Alkalihalobacterium alkalinitrilicum: one gene and its partner. The protein of the gene in region 2 interacts with the protein of the main gene of each other region in a pairwise test. Links are inferred from orthologs where the notes say so. Each region holds a gene or a part of one and is shown on either strand. Other genes may lie near its edges. The genes, in order: BK574_RS20335 and topA.

Evidence for each region.
Region 1: the proteins of topA (region 2) and BK574_RS20335 interact in binary tests that used the Escherichia coli proteins (3 or more experiments, as listed by UniProt). The link is inferred for Alkalihalobacterium alkalinitrilicum from one-to-one orthologs.

Annotation. Positions count from the first base shown.
Region 1 is NZ_KV917368.1:4,190,773-4,200,533, forward strand. What follows is about bases 4,728-7,533. They hold BK574_RS20335 (YigZ family protein), read right to left. Parts: upstream 6,546-7,533; coding sequence 5,910-6,545; downstream 4,728-5,909. Other genes in these bases: BK574_RS20340 (sensor histidine kinase), read left to right, coding at 6,774-7,533. Also shown: BK574_RS20305 (hypothetical protein), read right to left, coding at 1-194; BK574_RS20310 (VanZ family protein), read right to left, coding at 241-693; BK574_RS20315 (SGNH/GDSL hydrolase family protein), read left to right, coding at 872-1,678; BK574_RS27660 (YwzD family small protein), read left to right, coding at 1,694-1,831; BK574_RS20320 (hypothetical protein), read right to left, coding at 2,040-2,498; BK574_RS20325 (hypothetical protein), read left to right, coding at 2,676-3,047; BK574_RS28535 (N-acetylmuramoyl-L-alanine amidase family protein), read right to left, coding at 3,250-4,401; BK574_RS28540 (hypothetical protein), read left to right, coding at 4,481-4,648; more of BK574_RS20340, read left to right, coding at 7,534-7,916; BK574_RS20345 (response regulator), read left to right, coding at 8,023-8,730; BK574_RS20350 (hypothetical protein), read left to right, coding at 9,051-9,356; BK574_RS20355 (DegV family protein), read left to right, coding at 9,609-9,761.
Region 2 is NZ_KV917368.1:5,436,908-5,446,830, reverse strand. What follows is about bases 4,923-7,890. They hold topA (type I DNA topoisomerase), read right to left. Parts: upstream 7,459-7,890; coding sequence 5,386-7,458; downstream 4,923-5,385. Other genes in these bases: dprA (DNA-processing protein DprA), read right to left, coding at 7,578-7,890; trmFO (FADH(2)-oxidizing methylenetetrahydrofolate--tRNA-(uracil(54)-C(5))-methyltransferase TrmFO), read right to left, coding at 4,923-4,987. Also shown: GTP-sensing pleiotropic transcriptional regulator CodY, read right to left, coding at 1-620; hslU (HslU--HslV peptidase ATPase subunit), read right to left, coding at 646-2,040; ATP-dependent protease subunit HslV, read right to left, coding at 2,067-2,612; tyrosine recombinase XerC, read right to left, coding at 2,708-3,619; more of trmFO, read right to left, coding at 3,680-4,922; more of dprA, read right to left, coding at 7,891-8,453; sucD (succinate--CoA ligase subunit alpha), read right to left, coding at 8,594-9,502; sucC (ADP-forming succinate--CoA ligase subunit beta), read right to left, coding at 9,521-9,923. UniProt on the Escherichia coli protein: Releases the supercoiling and torsional tension of DNA, which is introduced during the DNA replication and transcription, by transiently cleaving and rejoining one strand of the DNA duplex.

The DNA of each region.
Region 1 (9,761 bases), 1.2 Mb from region 2 along the record:
TCAGGAGTGAGTTTGGGTTGAGGTACTGAAGTTCTATGTAGGTTTTGTTCTTCAACTGTTCCATTTCCGATCCATTTTTCTGGAAGGAGTTTATCTTCTTCAAAAAACTGATGTTCGGCCATTAAGCTTTTCCCAAAGTTTGTTCCTGTTAATATAAAGAAGGCAATGAAAGCAAAAAGAATTAAGCGTAGCAATGATATTCACCTCAAATTATGTATTGATTATTGATTATTAAGTATTTTAAACGATTCGACTTCGTGTTTTTGGTGTCTCGTCCGTTATTGAAACAGCAGCTATCCACTTGTCACAAATGTAATAAAGTAGAGTATAGGAAAGGATTCCTAGACTATTGATCATCAAGTCGATGAATAAACCTTCTCGATAGAAAAAAGGTTGAGCGAGCTCAGTTCCAGCTGCAAATAAAAGTCCGATCACCAGTGAAAGTTGAATGTTTTTACAAACTTGAATGAGTAGTAAGGCAAGAATGAAAAAGCAGATAAAATGGCCTGCTTTTTGCAAAATAAATGGCAGACTAGGATTCGCATAGATCGCGATATCAAAAAATTGACCAAAGGTTGGTTCTGTTGTCACTTGAAATTGGACAGGTTCTCCCCGCATTATACTAGTAAAATTTTTTGTGCATGTGAGAATGATTAATAAATAAATCCACATGACAAGTAATAAAATATACATTCTGTTCCAGCTTTCGTGTTTTTATTCATAGTGTCGACAGTAATTTATAAATACATACCTGTTACGTAGGGAATAAAGTCAAATTACCCGAATTTTTGATAAAAAGTCCCAAAAATTATATACGAATGGCAGGAAAATCTATATAATAAATAGTGGAATATTGAGTGAGGAGTTTTATATGAAAAATATTATATTTGTTTTGTCGATCTTACTTTGTGTAGGACTTTTAGTATTTGGAAAAATACAATATGATCAAAAGTTGAATGAGATTGCTCAAGATGCGAGTACCGAAAAGAATATAGCTACAAGTTTACAGACTAGTAATCAACCAGTTAGTAATATTAGTCATGCAACAGATATTGAGTCTATGGAAGGGTTAAACCCAGAGTTAAAACAAAAGCTAATGGCAGCAGTAGAAAATAATCAACGTTTACGAGTTGCTTTGTTTGGGTCAAATGCAATGGCTGTTGAGGATGATAGTGAAACGCCTTGGGTAGATTTACTAGTACAGGAATTAAATGATACTTTCGGTGAACACATTTTAGATGTTACTATATTTGAGGTCGGAAATCGGACAACACACCAAGTGCTAGAGGCTGGTTTACATAGTGAAGTAGTTGACTTTCAACCAGATGTGTTAATTTTCGAACCGCTTATCTTCAATGATAACGGGAATGCGACAATGAATATAACATTACCGAATGTTACGACGATTCTTACTGACATAGAGGCAACATCGCCTGATGTTTTCGTTGTTATCCAGCCACCGAATCCTATTTATCGACCAAATTATTATTTGCAACAGGTAAATGAGTTAAAAGCATATGCGGAAGAAAGTGGCTACACATATCTAGATCACTGGGAAGTGTGGCCTGATGTTACAGATGAAGAAATTAATGACTACATTGAGGATTCACGTCCAAATCAAAGGGGACATGAAGTTTGGGCGAGTGCAGTCATTCAATTTTTTACAGGAAAAAATTAAACTAGGAGATTTATAATGTCGAAGCCAAATCCGTTACTTGATATTTTGTTAGATGCCTATAATAAGGGTGAAAAAGATGGCACTGAGTTAAAAGACCTGATGAATGATATTGAGCAACATCTACGTATACTCATTGAGAGCCCTGGAAAATAACGCTGAAGAAGCTACCAGATCGCGTAAGGGCGGATGGTAGCTTTTGTATAGTTTAGGAGTTTATATTTATGTAATTGAGCGTTGTTTTAACCTAGACACTCTCCCTTACATTGCCAAAAACTAACATAAAAAACAGTATAAGCATAGTAATGTAGGGGCAGGCGAACCGTAATCTATGACAAAACTGGTGATTTTATGATGTGATCGATCAATCCTTATAATCCCACATAATTTTCCACTCGCGTTCCTCTTTAGCAACATATACTTCTTGTTTAAAGTAAAACTTTCCGTATTTCCCACGATAAGATTTTGTCACAGTTACGTTATAAACCGTGTCCATCGGCTCGGCATCGTTTGTGATTTTCCATTTTCTTTTTTTGTTTGGTGAACTTAAAGAGTAGGTAAACGAATCAGCACCAAAATGACTCATAAACACATGCGCGCGGTCTTGGATATAGCTTGGCTTTGGGAACCGTCCTTGAATTTCTGGATGCAGCAGTTCCCATGACGAAGAAAACCGACCTTGTTGTTCTAATTTATAAAATTCATTGACGACTTTTGTAGCCTGGTTTGCTTGAGATGGCCATAGAAGGAGGACGATGAAGGCTAATCCTGCAACAGCAACGATAAGTAGTAGTTGCGGTGGGAGTTGTTTTCTTTTAAGCATACAAAAACTCCTTGTCTAGGTGATGTATAGTTCATCTTATTCAGCGATTAGATGAATTAGTATGGACAAATTTGAAGCCTTCATCTGATGACTTATGTATTCTTTACTTTGCATATAATATGGAATGTTATATTAAATGAATGAATATCATGTAGTTGAAGGGAGATGGTATAAAAAATGACATCAGAAAGACACGATTATTACAACCCCTCGCACTCTTTACATGATGAATGTCAAAGGTTAATGTACTATCATGTTACATTAACGATGAATGACGGAAGCACATTTGACGGAATCATTGACAATGTTGGAAATGATCAAGTTTCGGTGTTAGTAGGTGAAGATGTGATGGAAAGGGATGAGGAGAGCGATTCGTATGATCGCCAGTTTGCTCCTTATGGCTATGGATTTCCTGGAAGACGTTTCAGACGCTTTCGCCGTCGTCAGTTTCCCCTTGCTAGCTTAGCTGCATTGGCCTTATTACCTTACATCGTTCCACCACCAGTGTACCCATATCCATATCCTTACCCTTATTATCCGTATTATTAAGTAAATATGGCGATTAATAAGTAATCATTTAGGAGAGGGTCAACATTTCATGTTGGCTCTTATTTATAGTTCGTTGGAAATGGGACTTTGAGGAATGAAGCCCGTGAGCGAGAGAAAAATAGATAGGATTTGTGAATTAACTCTCGTTCATAAAAAACCAGTGATTTCTTCAAAAAAAAATCACTGGTTAATTGAAAAATACTTATTTATGAAACTCGACTAACGCCTTTAACAAGGCATCTGAAGCATCGTTATAGAATTTATCTGTTTTCATCATTTGCGCATCGCTTCGATTGGTAATAAACCCTAATTCTACGAGGATGCTCGGCATCGATGTGTACCGAACAACTGCAAAGCTACCTTCTTTAACCCCGCGGTCACGCGTATTCAAGCTTTGGATTAAATGCTTTTGTGCTACTTGTGCGAGTTTCTGACTTTCCGCGTGTTGATTTGTACGATTCCAAAACGTTTCAGTACCGTGCGCAGTTGAATTCGCTAGTGAATTCGTGTGAATGCTGACAAATGAGTGAGCGCCTGAGCTGTTGGCAACTTGATAACGATTGTTCACCGATACAAATGTATCTGTCGTTCGCGTCATGACCACTTTAGCTCCAGCCGCTTGTAATTTGTCGCGAAGAGCAAGTGATACGCGAAGAACAACGTCTTTTTCTAACAGCCCGTTTCCAACCGCACCTGGATCACTACCTCCATGCCCTGGATCAATAACAATCGTTTTACCTGCTAGTGCATTTGCTGGAACAGAATTATTTGTGGATCCGCTACTGTTTTGGCTATTGTTACCCAAGGTGACGGTAACATGATCGCCATGAACATACGCCCATTGGTTGTTGTACTTAATTTTGAGCCAGTTACCATTGACGTTACGCTCGTAAATGGATATTGTAGCTCCTCTTAATAGACTCCCAACCCGAGTGCCAGAAGTTGATGCAGTTTGACGAACATTCAACGAACTAACATTAACCGTTCCAGTTGCAACGATGGTATTGGAGTTATTATTGTTGTTTGAACCACTGTTGTTTGGGTTGTTTGACTTTACCGTTACATAATCGCTGTGAACGTAAGCCCATTGGTTATTGAGCTTAATTTTGAGCCAGTTGCCATTGACGTTTGTTTCAAAGATGGAAACCGAAGCACCTTGAGAAAGACTGCCTACACGAGTCCCAGTTGTGGAAGCGGTTTGCCGCACATTAAGTAAATTCACATTGACGGTACCAGTTGCAATGACAGTATTAGAGCTATTATTATTATTTGATGAACCACTATTGTTTTGATTATTGTTACTTGTCGTAACCGTTACATAATCTCCGTGAACGTAGGCCCATTGATTGTTCATCTTAATTTTGAGCCAGTTCCCATTAACATTTCGTTCGTAAATCGAAACTGTAGCGCCTCGTGCAAGACTGCCGACGCGAGTGCCAGATGTCGATGCGGTCTGCCGGACATTAAGTGAATTGACATTGACGGTTCCCGTTGCAATTACTGTGTTTGAATTATTACTGCTGTTATTATTTGAAGATGAACCGCTATTGTTTTGGTTGTTTGAATTGGAGCTGATTGTGACAAAGTCGCTATGTACATAAGCCCACTGATTGTTCATCTTAATTTTCAACCAATTACCGTTGACGTTTCGTTCGTAAATGGAAACCGAAGCGCCGCGCGTGAGACTGCCGACGCGAGTTCCAGTTGTGGAAGCGGTTTGTCGGACATTCAACGAGTTGACATTGACCGTTCCTGTTGCAATGACCGAACCTGAGTTGCTACTATTATTGTTTGAGTTGTTGCTATTCTGGTTACTATTATTAGAGACGGTTATGTATTCGCCGTGCACGTACGCCCACTGGTTGTTCACTCTAATTTTGAGCCAGTTTCCGCTAATGCCAGTTTCATAGATTGAGACCTTTGCACCACGTGAAAGACTAGAAACTCGAGCTGCAGTCGTGGATGGTGATTGTCTGACATTGAGTGAGTTCACGTTAACCGTTCCAGTTGCAATAACAGGCCCTATGCTGCTACTAGAGTTGCTAGATGAATTACTAACTGGAGTGACCCTTACATAATCACTATGTACATAAGCCCACTGATTATTCATTTTAATCTTGAGCCAACTGCCATTGACGTTCGTTTCATAGATGGAAACGGTCGCACCACGCGAAAGACTTCCGACGCGAGTCCCAGTTGTAGATGGAGTTTGTCTCACGTTCAGAGAACTTGCTTGAACCGACCCTGTTGCAACAATTTGACTTTGATTTGCACTCGTATGTTTATCGTAACCGACGTAAAAACTAGAAAGAAGAATAACACATAAACACACGATCGCCCATTTACTTCTCACCATAAATTATTCCTCGTTCCTATAATATTTTTATATGAGAGGTTTTAAAAGTGCGGCGAAATGGTGAGAGATCTTGTTGTGGGGTGTTCGATATATTGAACTTCTTGGCACTTTTTGCCCTCCTTTTTAACACTAATCTAGCATTATCCGAAACTTAAAAAATATTTCCAAATCGTATCTAGAAAAATACCTAATCCACCGAAAAAGATTCCGATGCAGGCAATACTTATAGGTGATCCCCATTTCACGTCTTTCACTCCCAGACCTCCTTTCCAATAGTAGAGTAATGCGGAATTTCAGGACGTATCCCCCGAATAACAGTAGATAAATTGAGGGAATATTCCGAAATTCTGTTATGTTTCATCAATATAGGTACAAAAATAGACCTAATGACTGATGGAAGGTATGGTGTTACTAGTAAATAGTAGTTATGCAGGAATATATAGGCATAATAATAATTTTATCGCATGAGACAAATTCCGTAAAGATATTGTCGAACGATAGTTACTTTAGTCATGATCTTGTTCTAAATATTCGACTTCTCCTGTCGTAATTACGGCTTGGCCGCTCGTTAAATTTTTCATCCAGTCAATGAATAGGTCGGTTTGTTGCTTTTCAACGTACGTCTCAATTTCAACTTGTTCTAAATAGTGAATTTCTTTTAAATGATAAGGCGAATGACGCAGTTCATTTTCGACTTTTCCGAGCCAATGATAGTCGATCGTTGTATGAACAATTTGCATAAGGGTACACTCGACGATTCCAGTGGCGTTTAGGCCTTCACTTGTGGCGCTGCCGTACGCGCGAATTAAGCCGCCTGCTCCAAGTTTGATTCCGCCAAAGTAACGAGTAACAACAACGACGGTATCTTTCAAGCCTCTCTTTTTCAATACTTCTAACATCGGAACGCCAGCGGTCCCACTTGGTTCCCCGTCATCATTTGCTTTTTGAATTTCATCATTTTCACCAATGAGATAAGCCGAGCAGTTGTGCGTGGCGTTCCAATGTTTTTTCTTTATTTTTTCAATGAATTGTTGAGCTTTTTCTTCTGTTGTTGCTCGGTCTACGTAGGTAATAAATCGAGAACGTTGAATATTGATTTCGTGTTCGCCGTAGCTTTTAACGGTTCGGTATGAAAGTAACATAGAAACCTCCAAAATATGCTAAGATACGTGGTTATTTGGTATAAATTGTCTTAAAATCATACCACAGTTTTACACATGTTCGAAACAGTACTGTAATAAAAGAATGTTATGCTAATTTTGTCCTTGTTATCCGCCGAGTTATGGTAAAATGATCATAGATAGTAGAAACCTATTTGTGTCAGTTATAGTTGATAGATTATATCTACTCCTAAAAAAGATAGAAGGATCATGGTAAGGTTGGTGGGCGCATTGGCACAATCAGCAGAATTAGAGGTTATTATAAAAAAAACGATGGAAACCGTCGATGAAAGTCGGGAACAAGTCTTTCGAATTGGTGAACAATCACGAAAGGAATTTTCGATCTTAAATGAAGAACTGAGAGAGATTCGTTTGAAGGTTGCAAAAGTGATCGAAGAAAATGATCGTACGCAGTTACACGCACGTTTTTCCAGAAACCGTCTTGCTGAAGTGAGTAAAAATTTTAATAAATATAGTAAAGATGAAGTGAAAGCCGCTTATGAGACGGCAAATGAATTTCAAGTTCAGCTTGCGGTGTTACAACAAGAGGAAATGCGTTTGCGGGAAAAGCGAGACTCGATCGAACGGCGATTAATTTCATTGAAGGAAACTGTCGAACGAGCGGAACGGCTAGTGGGGCAGATGTCAGTTGTATATAACTTCTTATCAAGTGACATTCAACAGTTAGGTGAAAAATTAGAGGAAGCAAAAGAAAAACAAGAGTTCGGTTTGAAAATTATAGAAGCGCAAGAAGAAGAACGAAGACGACTTTCGCGGGAAATTCATGATGGACCAGCCCAAATGCTTGCCAACGTAATGCTTCGCTCAGATTTAATTGAAAGAACATATCAAGATAAAGGTATAGATGCTGCGCTAAAAGAAATAAAAGATTTACGACAGATGGTGAGGTCATCCTTATCTGAAGTACGACGAATTATTTATGATTTGAGACCAATGGCACTGGATGATTTAGGTTTAATCCCAACCCTAACTAAATACCTAAGTACATTTGAAGAACACACAGGTATTGTTATAAGATTTAAAAGTCTAGGTAAAGAACGCCGATTACATCCAAGGCTCGAAGTCGCGCTTTTTCGATTGGTTCAAGAAGCAGTACAAAATGCCCATAAACATGCAGACCCAAAAGAGGTCCAAGTAAAAATTGAAATTAAAGTAAACAAAGTTATAATTATAATTAAGGACGACGGGAAAGGCTTTGATCAATCGATCAAAAAAGAAGGGTCCTTTGGATTACTTGGAATGAAAGAACGAGTCAATATGCTTAAAGGCGGAATAACGATACAATCAAAACTCAATATAGGCACAGCGATTTTGATCGAAGTCCCTGTATAATTAGTTGAACATGTTACGAATAATGAAAACAAGAAATTAAAATTAAAATTGAAATTAAAATTGAAATTAAAATTAAAGCAGTTAACGTTTATGAGAGGTGAAACCAATGAATGTAAAAACAGAAAAACTAATACGTATTGTCATCATCGATGATCACCAACTTTTTCGTGAAGGTGTAAAACGTATTTTAGCTATGGAAGATAATTTTGATATCGTCGCAGAAGGTGAAGATGGGGAACAAGCTTTAGCTTTGGTTGAAGAACACCAGCCTGATGTAATTTTAATGGATATTAATATGCCGAAAGTGAATGGGATGGAGGCTACTCGTGAACTCATTCAAAAGTATCCCGATGTAAAAGTGTTGATCTTATCGATTCATGATGACGAATCGTATGTGACGCACGTTTTAAAAACGGGAGCTGCTGGATATCTATTAAAAGAAATGGATGCAGATGCACTCATTCAAGCAGTGAGAGTCGTTGGCGAAGGAGGCGCGTATATTCATCCGAAAGTGACTCATAATCTAATCAAAGATTATCGTCGCCTGGCGAATGAAGGTGAAAATGATGCGTCTGAAATTGGCTTCCGTGAAGTCGAATACCGCAAGCCGCTTCATATTTTAACACGTCGTGAATGTGAAGTCCTTCAATTAATGACAGACGGCTACAGCAACCGAATGATCGGTGAAGCGCTATTTATTAGTGAGAAAACCGTCAAAAACCATGTAAGTAATATCTTACAAAAAATGAGTGTAAACGACCGAACGCAAGCTGTTGTAGAAGCGATTAAAAATGGCTGGGTCATGGTGCGTTAATTATTCAATAGTAGATATTTGTTAGCGAAAAGGTAACTTTGCCAGTAGGTGCAGGGTTGCCTTTTTTGTTTGTGATAGAATAGGACGGATGAGTTTAAGGGTAGGAGCTCAATTAGGGTTAGTTCTGTAGGAGAATAGAAGAAAGTGGGAACGCAAGAGAGTAAATAGCTCCCGTACAAGGGGAGATTAGGAGAAAACAGGAACGCAAGAGAGTGGATAGTTCCCGTACAAGGGGAAGTTAGGAGAAACAGTCGCCATATGCTCGAGTTTCTAATATAAACAAACAATTAATAGAACTACTATGTAAAATGGGGGATAATATGAATAGAGACACTCAGAAAAAGATTGATGGTATCTTTAAAAGCATTGAGATCGTACCTGAATATTCTTCAAGAACGTTAAAGATCGACCGATTTACATGGAACGGGGATATGAAAGACTTCATCGTTGTCTATTTCGTAGGCCCGACTAAGTTTACCTTTCATTACAATGACGAGATTGCAAATCAACTGGGGATCAAAACAAAGATAGATCCTGTACAGCAATTGGAGCTGGAAGTTAATTATTTAAAAAGAAGGTATGAGCGTGGAATTGGTTCAAAAGAGTATTTTCCTTTTACAAGCTAATATAAAACGACATCCAGTATTAAAGATATCAAGTTATATTACGCTGTTTTGCTCATAGATATGGTTACTGAAAACGTTGCATACATTGTAAAGGACAAGATATTTGAACAGGAAATTACCTTAATCTTGAACTAGTCAATAGCAGGATTTAATGAATAGTTTGTCGAAGTAAGTCTGTGGATTATTTGCTATTTTAAAATAAATTGAATAACGTATACATAATCAATACTTTTAAAGAGAGAGGTTATTTTCTTGAGTAAAATTGCTATCGTTACAGACAGTACTGCTTATTTGCCAGAAGAAGTTCGTGAACAAAACAATATCAAAATGGTTCCGCTAAACGTTGTGTTTGGGGAGGAATCGATCCAAGAAGAAGTCGAAATTACAGCTAGCCAGTTTTACGAA
Region 2 (9,923 bases):
GCAATTTTACTAGCTACGAGTAAACCTTCTTTGCCTTCTAGCTCTTCAAAAATATGTTCTACCGCTTCTAACTCACTGTATGATAGTGAACTAATAGCCATTTGTACAACTGCTTTACTACGCGCTTCTTCTTCAATTTCCTGCGTTTTTTCATGAAGAATTTCCATTCCAACTACCGTAGCTCCATATTCTGCTAAGATTAAATCATCATCATCAAATGACTTGCTTAATCTCGCTAATACTAGAGTCCCTAATCTTTGGCCACCGCCTAAAATGGGCACGATAGTTGTTAAGCCCGATCCGAATAAGTCTTTATTCTCAACTGGAAACGCTGTGTATTCACTACCAATATCGAGGTTCGCACTCGTTTCTTCTAGTTTGAATAAGTTAGACGTGTACTCTTCAGGAAATTGTCGTTCTTCTAACATTTTTTTCATTCGTTCGTTTTCAATCTCTTGTTTGATAGAAAAACCGAGTAACTTCCCACGACGGCTTACAACAAAAATATTTGCTTCAATTACATCGCGTAAGGTTTCAGCCATATCTTTAAAGTTAACGTGTTGACCTCCTGACTTTTGTAGCATCTCATTAATCTTTCTCGTTCTTGTTAGTAAATCCATTCCTTTTCCTCCTAAAAAATCCATACTATAATATATATTGGCTTAAATCTCTATTTTTTGCGATCGTTGCTAACTTTTCTTCAACATAAGCTGGTGTAATAACAATCTCTTCTAGTGTAATATCAGGTGCTTCAAATGATAAATCTTCTAATAATTTTTCTAAAAGCGTATGCAATCTCCTTGCACCAATATTCTCTGTATCTTGATTAACATCTGTTGCAATTGTCGCAATCTTATGAATAGCTTCGTCAGAAAACTTTACTTTTATACCTTCTGTTTCTAATAAAGCAGTATATTGTTTAATTAAAGCAGTATCTGGCTCCACTAAAATTCTTACGAAATCATTAATTGATAAATTTGAAAGCTCAACTCGGATCGGAAAACGTCCTTGTAGTTCAGGAATTAGATCAGAAGGCTTTGCCATATGAAATGCACCTGCACCAACAAATAAAATATGATCTGTTTTTACAGGTCCGTATTTTGTAACAATGGTCGAGCCTTCAACGATAGGAAGAATGTCACGTTGCACCCCTTCACGAGATACATCAGCACTATTCTGACTTTTGCCAGCAATTTTATCAATCTCATCTATAAAGATAATACCCAGTTGTTCTGCTTTTGAAACCGCTTCTTGATTAACTTCATCCATATCAATAAGTTTTTGAGCTTCTTCTTCAAGAAGATATTTTCGTGCTTCTTTCACAGTTAAGCGCCGTTTCTTTTTCTTTTTCGGCATCATATTACCTAACATATCTTGCATGTTAATACCCATCTGTTCCATGCCAGATCCTTGGAACATATCGAGGAATCCTGATGTTTGCTCCTCTACATCTATCGTTATAATATGATCTTCAAGTTCACCTAACGCTAATTTGTGAGCTGTTTGTCGTCTTTTTTGTTGAATATCCTGACTTTCAGATGACTCGTTCGTATCTTGGACAGGTTGTCCTTGATTACCGAAGAGCATTTCTAGTGGATTTTTGTATTGTGTTTGCTTTTTAGCTGAAGGTACAAGTAAATCCACAATTCTTTGGTTGGCTTGTTCTTCTGCTTTATCACGGACACTATTCATCTTTTCTTCTTTTACAATCCGAATAGACGTATCCACTAAGTCACGAACCATTGACTCTACATCTCGTCCAACATAACCTACTTCAGTAAATTTTGTTGCTTCTACTTTTACAAAAGGAGCACCTACTAATTTAGCAAGTCGACGAGCAATTTCAGTTTTCCCTACACCTGTAGGCCCAATCATTAAAATATTTTTTGGCGTTACCTCATCTCGTAGTTTTTCATCGAGTAAACTACGACGATAACGGTTTCTTAGGGCAACGGCTACTGATTTCTTCGCTGATTCTTGACCTACAATGTATTGGTTTAAACGTTCAACAATTTGTCTTGGCGTTAAGTTATTTTGCATCTCAACATCCTCCGCTCTCAAAGTTTTTATAGCTCTTCGATGACAATTTGTTTATTCGTGTACACACAAATATCGCCTGCTGTTTCAAGTGCAGCCATCGCAATCTCTTTTGCCGAAAGTTGTGGTGCGTGCTTTTTCAACGCACGACCAGCTGAAAGAGCATAATTACCACCTGAGCCGATTGCTAATACCCCATCGTCTGGCTCAATCACTTCTCCAGTTCCAGAAACGAGTAATAAATGTTCTTTGTTCATGACGATTAGCATCGCTTCAAGTCGTCGTAGAACTTTATCACTTCTCCACTCTTTTGCCAATTCAACGGCCGCTCTTTGAAGATTACCATTGTATTCTTCTAAACGTCCTTCAAATTTCTCAAATAAAGTAAAGGCATCAGCAACAGAACCCGCAAAACCAGCAATTACTTTGCCTTGATATATTTTTCTTACTTTTTTTGCGGTATGTTTCATAACTACAGCATTACCAAACGTTACTTGTCCGTCACCTGTCATTGCACATTGCCCGTTATGTTGAATAGCAAAGATCGTTGTTGCATGAAAATTCGCTTCCGACATGAGAACCCTCCTCTTTAGAGATCAGTAATATTCATTAGTTGTAATTTCTCGTTACAGTTGTACATACGGATATGATGAGTTCAATATGTATTCATTTATGCTCTTGGATGGTGTTTATTATATACATCTTTCAGTCTATCCTTTGTGACATGAGTGTATATTTGCGTAGAAGATAAATGTGAATGTCCTAATAACTCTTGCACTACACGTAAATCTGCACCATTATTCAATAGATGTGTTGCAAACGTATGACGTAACATATGTGGACTTACGTGCATGATTAAAGATGCTTTTTCTACGCGTTTTTTTAAAATATCCCGTACACTTCTGTCGGATAAAGGTCCACCGCGAAAATTCAGAAATAACACATCATGAGGGCCAGACTTCGACTTACTCAACAATTGATTGCGTCCATCTTCTATATAGTTCTGTAAAGCATCTAGAGCATAGCTTCCTACTGGGACATAACGTTCTTTTCTTCCTTTACCTATAACAAATGCAGTACCAATTGAAAAATCAATATCTTCTGTTTTTAACTGACAACATTCACTTACTCGTAATCCTGAAGAGTATAATATTTCGATCAGCGCCTTATCCCGTTGATCGAGTACCTTTGAATCGTCAAAAGAAGAAAATAACTGTTCCATCTCTTGTTCATACAAAAAAGTCGGTAATCGTTTTCCAGTCTTAGGGGAGTGAGTTGAAGCGAATGGGTTCTCATTCACTTTATTTTCTCTTAATAAAAAACGATATAAACTTCGCAATGCTGAGATTTTCCTCGCAATTGTAGTCCTAGCATATTTATATTCATGTAACGCCGATAAATAGCCCCTAACGAAATGATAAGTTACAACCGAAAACTCACTAAGGTTATTCTCCTTCATATATGAGACAAAATCTTCTATATCAAGCAGGTAATTTTCAATTGTATGTTTCGAACAATTCTTTTCAACTTGTAAATAAAAAACAAAATCATCAATCGATTTACGAGTGGTTGTATCTCCCATATTAACACCTCACAAAAGCTACTAAATTGTAACACAACTTAGTAGCCCTTTCAAGGAAGTTTACATTTTTTTCACAAAATTCTGAATTGTTTCCAATGCACGGTTAGCTAATGCCTCATTACGCTCTTTTTTATTTTTAATTCGCTGTTCTAATGGTTTAAGCAATCCAAAGTTAGCATTCATCGGTTGGAAGTTTTTTGGATTTGCCGTCGTAATATATTGGGCCATGCTACCAATCGTCGTTTCTTCTGGGAAAACACATAATTCTTTCTGCTCGACAAAACGCGCTGCGTTAATCCCAGCAATAAGTCCTGATGCAGCTGACTCTACATATCCTTCAACACCAGTAATTTGTCCTGCGAAAAATAAATCGTCTCGTTCTTTAAATTGATAAGTTGGTCGTAACACTTTTGGGGAATTGATAAATGTATTTCGATGCATGACACCATAACGAACAACTTCAGCATTTTCAAGACCAGGAATAAGTTTAAGAACTTCTTTTTGCGGTCCCCATTTTAAGTGCGTTTGAAATCCAACTATGTTATATAACGTTCCTGATTGATTGTCTTGACGAAGTTGAACAACAGCATATGGTCTTTTCCCTGTTTCAGGATGTTCAAGTCCAACAGGTTTCATCGGTCCAAATAGCATCGTTTTTTTGCCTCGCTGTGCCATCACTTCAATCGGCATACATCCTTCAAAGAAAATTTCTTTTTCGAACTCCTTAAGCGGAACAGTTTCAGCAGATATTAACGCTTCGTAAAAACGGTCAAACTCCTCTTCTGTCATAGGACAGTTTAAGTAGGCCGCTTCTCCCTTATCATAACGAGATTTTAAATACACTTTATTCATGTCGATAGAATCTTTTTCAATTATAGGGGCTGCAGCATCATAAAAATATAAATATTCTTCTCCTGTTAGTGCTTTTAAATCTTTAGAGAGACTTTCTGACGTCAATGGACCAGTCGCTATCACAGTTGGACCGTCTGGAATTTGACTAACTTCTTCGTTCATAACTGTAACCAATTGATGATTACGGACTCGACTCGTTACATGCTCCGCAAATTCATGTCGATCAACAGCTAAAGCACCCCCAGCAGGAACAGAGCACGCATCAGCTGATGATATAATAACAGAATTTAATATGCGCATTTCTTCTTTTAATACCCCTACCGCATTTGTAAGTGTATTTGCTCTTAATGAATTACTGCAAACCAGTTCAGCAAATTTGTCTGTGTGATGAGCTGGGGTTTGTTTCACTGGTCGCATTTCATATAAATGCACAGGGATGCCAAGATTGGCAATTTGCCAAGCCGCCTCACTTCCTGCTAAACCAGCCCCTACTACGTTAATATGTATTGTCTCCAATAGATTTTAACCTCCGTACCGTGTTGAATCATTTTTGTATATCTAGTTTCCATTGTTTTAGGATGCCCCATAAAGTGAAACTTCCATCAGTGAGGGTTTTTCTTCCCCACTGATGGTAGAGACCACACGATGTGGGTCACACAGACGTGGCCGCGTCTGTGTTCAAATAGTTGTTATAGTTGTGACTGGAAATTATCCCCCACTTATCCTCCTTTGATTTCCTCGAAGTCTTGAAGTGGGGTATTACTGCCAGTTGATACGGGATAAATAGTAAATTCGATCATTAATTTTACTCACTTTTATTTAGTCATCCTATTTGATGTTTTACTTTGTATTAATTTTAGAAGTCAGACCTCTAATATCATATACTACTAATGCTTTACTTTCAATTAAGTTCACTAATTTGTCTCTTCTTTGTAATCACAAGATGTACATTGAACGTGTACACCTTTCTTCGTTTTCTTCTCCACCAGCATATGCTCACATTTAGGACACTTTCTTGCAATTGGCTTATCCCATGATACGAACTCACAATCTGGAAAACGGTCACACCCATAAAAAATTCTACGTTTTTTACTTTTTCTTTCGACGATATTACCTTCATGGCATGTTGGACACTTTACCCCAATATCCTTTACAATGGCTTTTGTATTTCGGCAATCTGGAAAATTAGAACAAGCCATAAACTTACCAAAGCGCCCCATTTTATATACCATCTCATGTCCACATTTTTCACAATCTTCACCCGCAGGTTCATCTTTTATCTCGACTTCTTTCATTTCTTCTTCGGCATGTTTTACTTGCTTCTCAAACCCACGATAAAACCCATCAATAACTCGGACCCAATTTTCTTTCCCATCTTCAACTGCATCCAAATCATTCTCCATCTTTGCTGTAAAGTCTACATCTAAAATTTCTGGGAAAAATTCATGGATTAACTCAATAACAATCTCACCTAGTTCTGTTGGCACAAATCGTTTTTCATCGAGGGCTACATAGCCTCTGCGTTGAATTGTATCTAATGTTGGCGCAAAGGTAGACGGTCTTCCTATACCGAGCTCTTCTAACGTTTTTACGAGTCTAGCTTCCGAATATCTAGGTGGTGGTTGCGTAAAATGTTGATTTGGCGTAATTTCTTCTTTTTTTACGGATTTACCTTCTTCTAAATTTGGTAAAAATCGATCTTCTTCATTTTTTCCATCGTCATTACCTTCAATATAAACTTTCATAAATCCAGCAAACTTTACTTTTGAACCTGTTGCTCTAAAAACAACATCTTCATTTTTTAAATCAACCGTCATTGTATCCATAATCGCAGGCGCCATTTCACTTGCAACTAGTCGATCCCAAATCAACTTATAGAGACGAAATTGATCACGAGATAAGAAGCTTTTAACCGTTTTAGGGTCATTGTTTACTGAAGTCGGTCTAACCGCTTCATGAGCATCCTGAGCTTTCTTATCTTGCTTAACGATTCTCTCTCCTTGACGCGTATACTCCTTACCATACGTTTCTTCAATATAAGCTTTTACTTCTTGCTTTGCTGTATCAGAAATACGTGTAGAATCTGTACGCATATAAGTAATTAATCCGACGGTGCCTTCCTTACCCAAATCAATTCCTTCATATAATTGTTGAGCTAGCATCATTGTCTTCTTTGCCCGGAAATTTAACTTACGCGCCGCTTCTTGTTGTAAGGAAGATGTTGTAAACGGTGCCACAGGGTTTCGCTTTCTTTCTTTCTTTTTCACCGAGTCTATAATGAAGTTCTCACCCTTTAGTTTTCCTAGAACATCATTTACTTCAGACTCTGTTTTTAACTCAACTTTTTTTGAGCCAATGCCATAAAATTTAGCTTCAAAACTATCTTCATGCATTGAAAACTTTGCTTGAATACTCCAGTATTCTTCTGGAATAAATGCCTTGATTTCATTTTCTCGGTCGATGATCATTTTAACTGCAACCGATTGTACTCTTCCCGCACTTAAGCCTTTTTTTACTTTCTTCCATAATATAGGGCTAATATTATATCCTACTAATCGATCAAGGATTCGCCGTGCTTGTTGGGCATCAACAAGATCCATGTTTATGGTTCGTGGTGTTTTAAAGGCATCTTTTATCGCTTGCTTCGTAATTTCATTAAAAACAACTCGGCACTCAGAAGTCTCATCTATATTGAGACTGTGTGCTAAATGCCAGGCAATCGCTTCACCTTCGCGATCGGGGTCAGCTGCGAGATAAATTTTCTTTACCTTTTTAGCTGCTGCTTTTAAATCCTTCATTACAGGACCTTTACCACGTATCGTTATATATTTAGGATTGAAGCCCTCATTTACGTCTACTCCCATTTGACTCTTTGGTAAATCTCTCACATGTCCCATTGACGCTTTAACTGTGAATTTCTTCCCTAAGTATTTACCAATCGTCTTAGCTTTTGCGGGAGATTCAACAATTACTAAATAATCAGCCATGTTCGTTTCCTCCCCCTTTGAGGATTAATATAAATCTTCCCTATTATTAAATACATTTTTAGCATTTGTCAAACATTACTTATTAAATAATTTGAAATATAGATCAATTTCACCAAGTTTTAGTAATTTAATTCATCTAAAATATCACTTGCTCTTTGTATAAGTTTTGCACCATTTTGAATTAATAAATTAGTTCCCGTTGCGCGCTCTTCTAATATCGAACCTGGTACCGCCAAAACCTCTCTTCCTTGTTCTAAAGCCTGGTCAGCCGTTATTAGTGCACCACTTTTCTCTTTTGCTTCTACTACAAGTATAGCTCGACTTAAACCACTAATAATTCGATTTCGTTCAGGGAATTGCCATCGTTGTGGTTTTTGGTGAGGAGGATATTCAGATAGTAACAAGTGGTTTTTTGCCATTAATTGTGCAAGTGGAATATTTTTTTCGGGATAAATATGAAATAGACCAGACCCTAGTACTGCAATAGTGGAACCTCCTAAACGCATTGTTAATTCATGAGCTTTTTTATCAATACCTAAAGCAAGTCCACTCACGATCGTCCATTCCTTTTCAATTATTGGAGGTAACAATTGGTCAACACTAGTGAGACCACTTTGCGATGGATACCTAGTCCCAACGACAGCAAGCGTCCTTGTATTTGTTAAATAATCTATGTTTCCCTTACAATAAAGAACCCACGGTGGATCAAAGATATTCGATAGAAGTGATGGATAATTAGGATCTAATGGAGTAATCATCTTAATTTGATGAGAATGTAGAGTTTGAAGGATTTTATCTATATTTATATGGTGGAGATCGTAATGAAATAATTCTGCATGATTTCTCTTCATCGCGAAATTAGAAATTAACTCATGAGGGGATAACTGATAGATAAGGGCAAAAGTTGGATCTTGTTGAAAAAATGAGTGGATCGTTTTCCAGCCGACACCTCTACAGTGATGGATTTGAATTAAACGTTTTTTTGCAATATCCATAAAATCACCTTATTCAATTAAAATATAAAAACTATTGACTGAGCCTCATAAAGCAGTTAATCGGTATTTTTTAATATCTGTATCTCCTTTTTCGCTAAACAAGGGAAAAAGAGGCTGACAAGTCAGCCTCTTCTTATCAATTAGATTTTATGTGTAATACATTTTTCAAGTAGCCCTTGTTCTTTAAGCACAGAAATTAGCGTTTCACCCATAACAGATGGAGTTTCAGCTACTTTAATTCCGCAGCTTTCCATTGTTTTAATTTTCTCAGCAGCAGTACCTTTACCGCCAGAGATAATCGCACCAGCATGACCCATACGTTTTCCTGGAGGTGCCGTTTGACCGCCAATGAAACCAACTACAGGTTTTGTCATGTTTGCTTTAACCCACTCTGCAGCTTCTTCTTCTGCAGTACCACCGATTTCACCAATCATGATCACTGCATAAGTATCTGGATCTTCGTTAAATAGGTTTAATACATCGATGAAATCTGTTCCATTTACAGGGTCTCCACCAATACCTACAGCAGTCGATTGACCAATGCCGTTTGTTGAAAGCTGATGAACTGCTTCGTATGTTAACGTACCAGAACGTGAAACAACGCCTACATGACCTTTGTTATGGATATAACCAGGCATGATACCAATTTTACATTCTTCTGGTGTAATAACACCTGGGCAGTTTGGTCCAACTAGACGTGTTTTCTTACCTTCCATGTAACGTTTAACTTTGATCATATCGTTTACAGGAATTCCTTCAGTGATACAAATTGCTAAATCTAGATCTGCATCAACTGCTTCCATGATCGCATCAGCAGCAAATGCAGGTGGCACGTAAATAACCGTTGCGTTAGCACCTGTTGCCTTAACTGCTTGCTCAACTGTATCAAATACAGGAACACCTTCGATTTCTGTTCCACCTTTACCTGGTGTAACTCCACCTACAATGTTTGTACCATATTCTATCGCTTGTTGCGTATGGAATAAACCTGTAGCACCAGTAATCCCTTGTACAATAACTTTTGTATCTTTGTTAATAAGGATACTCATTCTCCACGTCCCGCCTTTCTATTTCACTAGAGATACGATTTTTTGTGCACCGTCAGCCATAGAATCAGCTGAAGTGATATTTAAACCAGACTCTTCAAGAATTTTCTTACCTTTTTCTACGTTCGTTCCTTCAAGACGCACAACAAGTGGTAATTCTAAACCAACTTGTTTTGTAGCTTCAACTACACCTTGTGCAATGATGTCACACTTCATAATACCACCGAAGATGTTAACGAAAATTCCTTTAACATTTTCATCTGAAAGGATAATTTTAAATGCTTCTGTAACTTTTTCAGCTGTAGCACCGCCCCCAACGTCAAGGAAGTTAGCTGGGTCACCATTGTAGTGCTTAATGATATCCATAGTTGCCATTGCAAGTCCAGCACCATTAACCATACAACCAATATTACCATCTAACGCA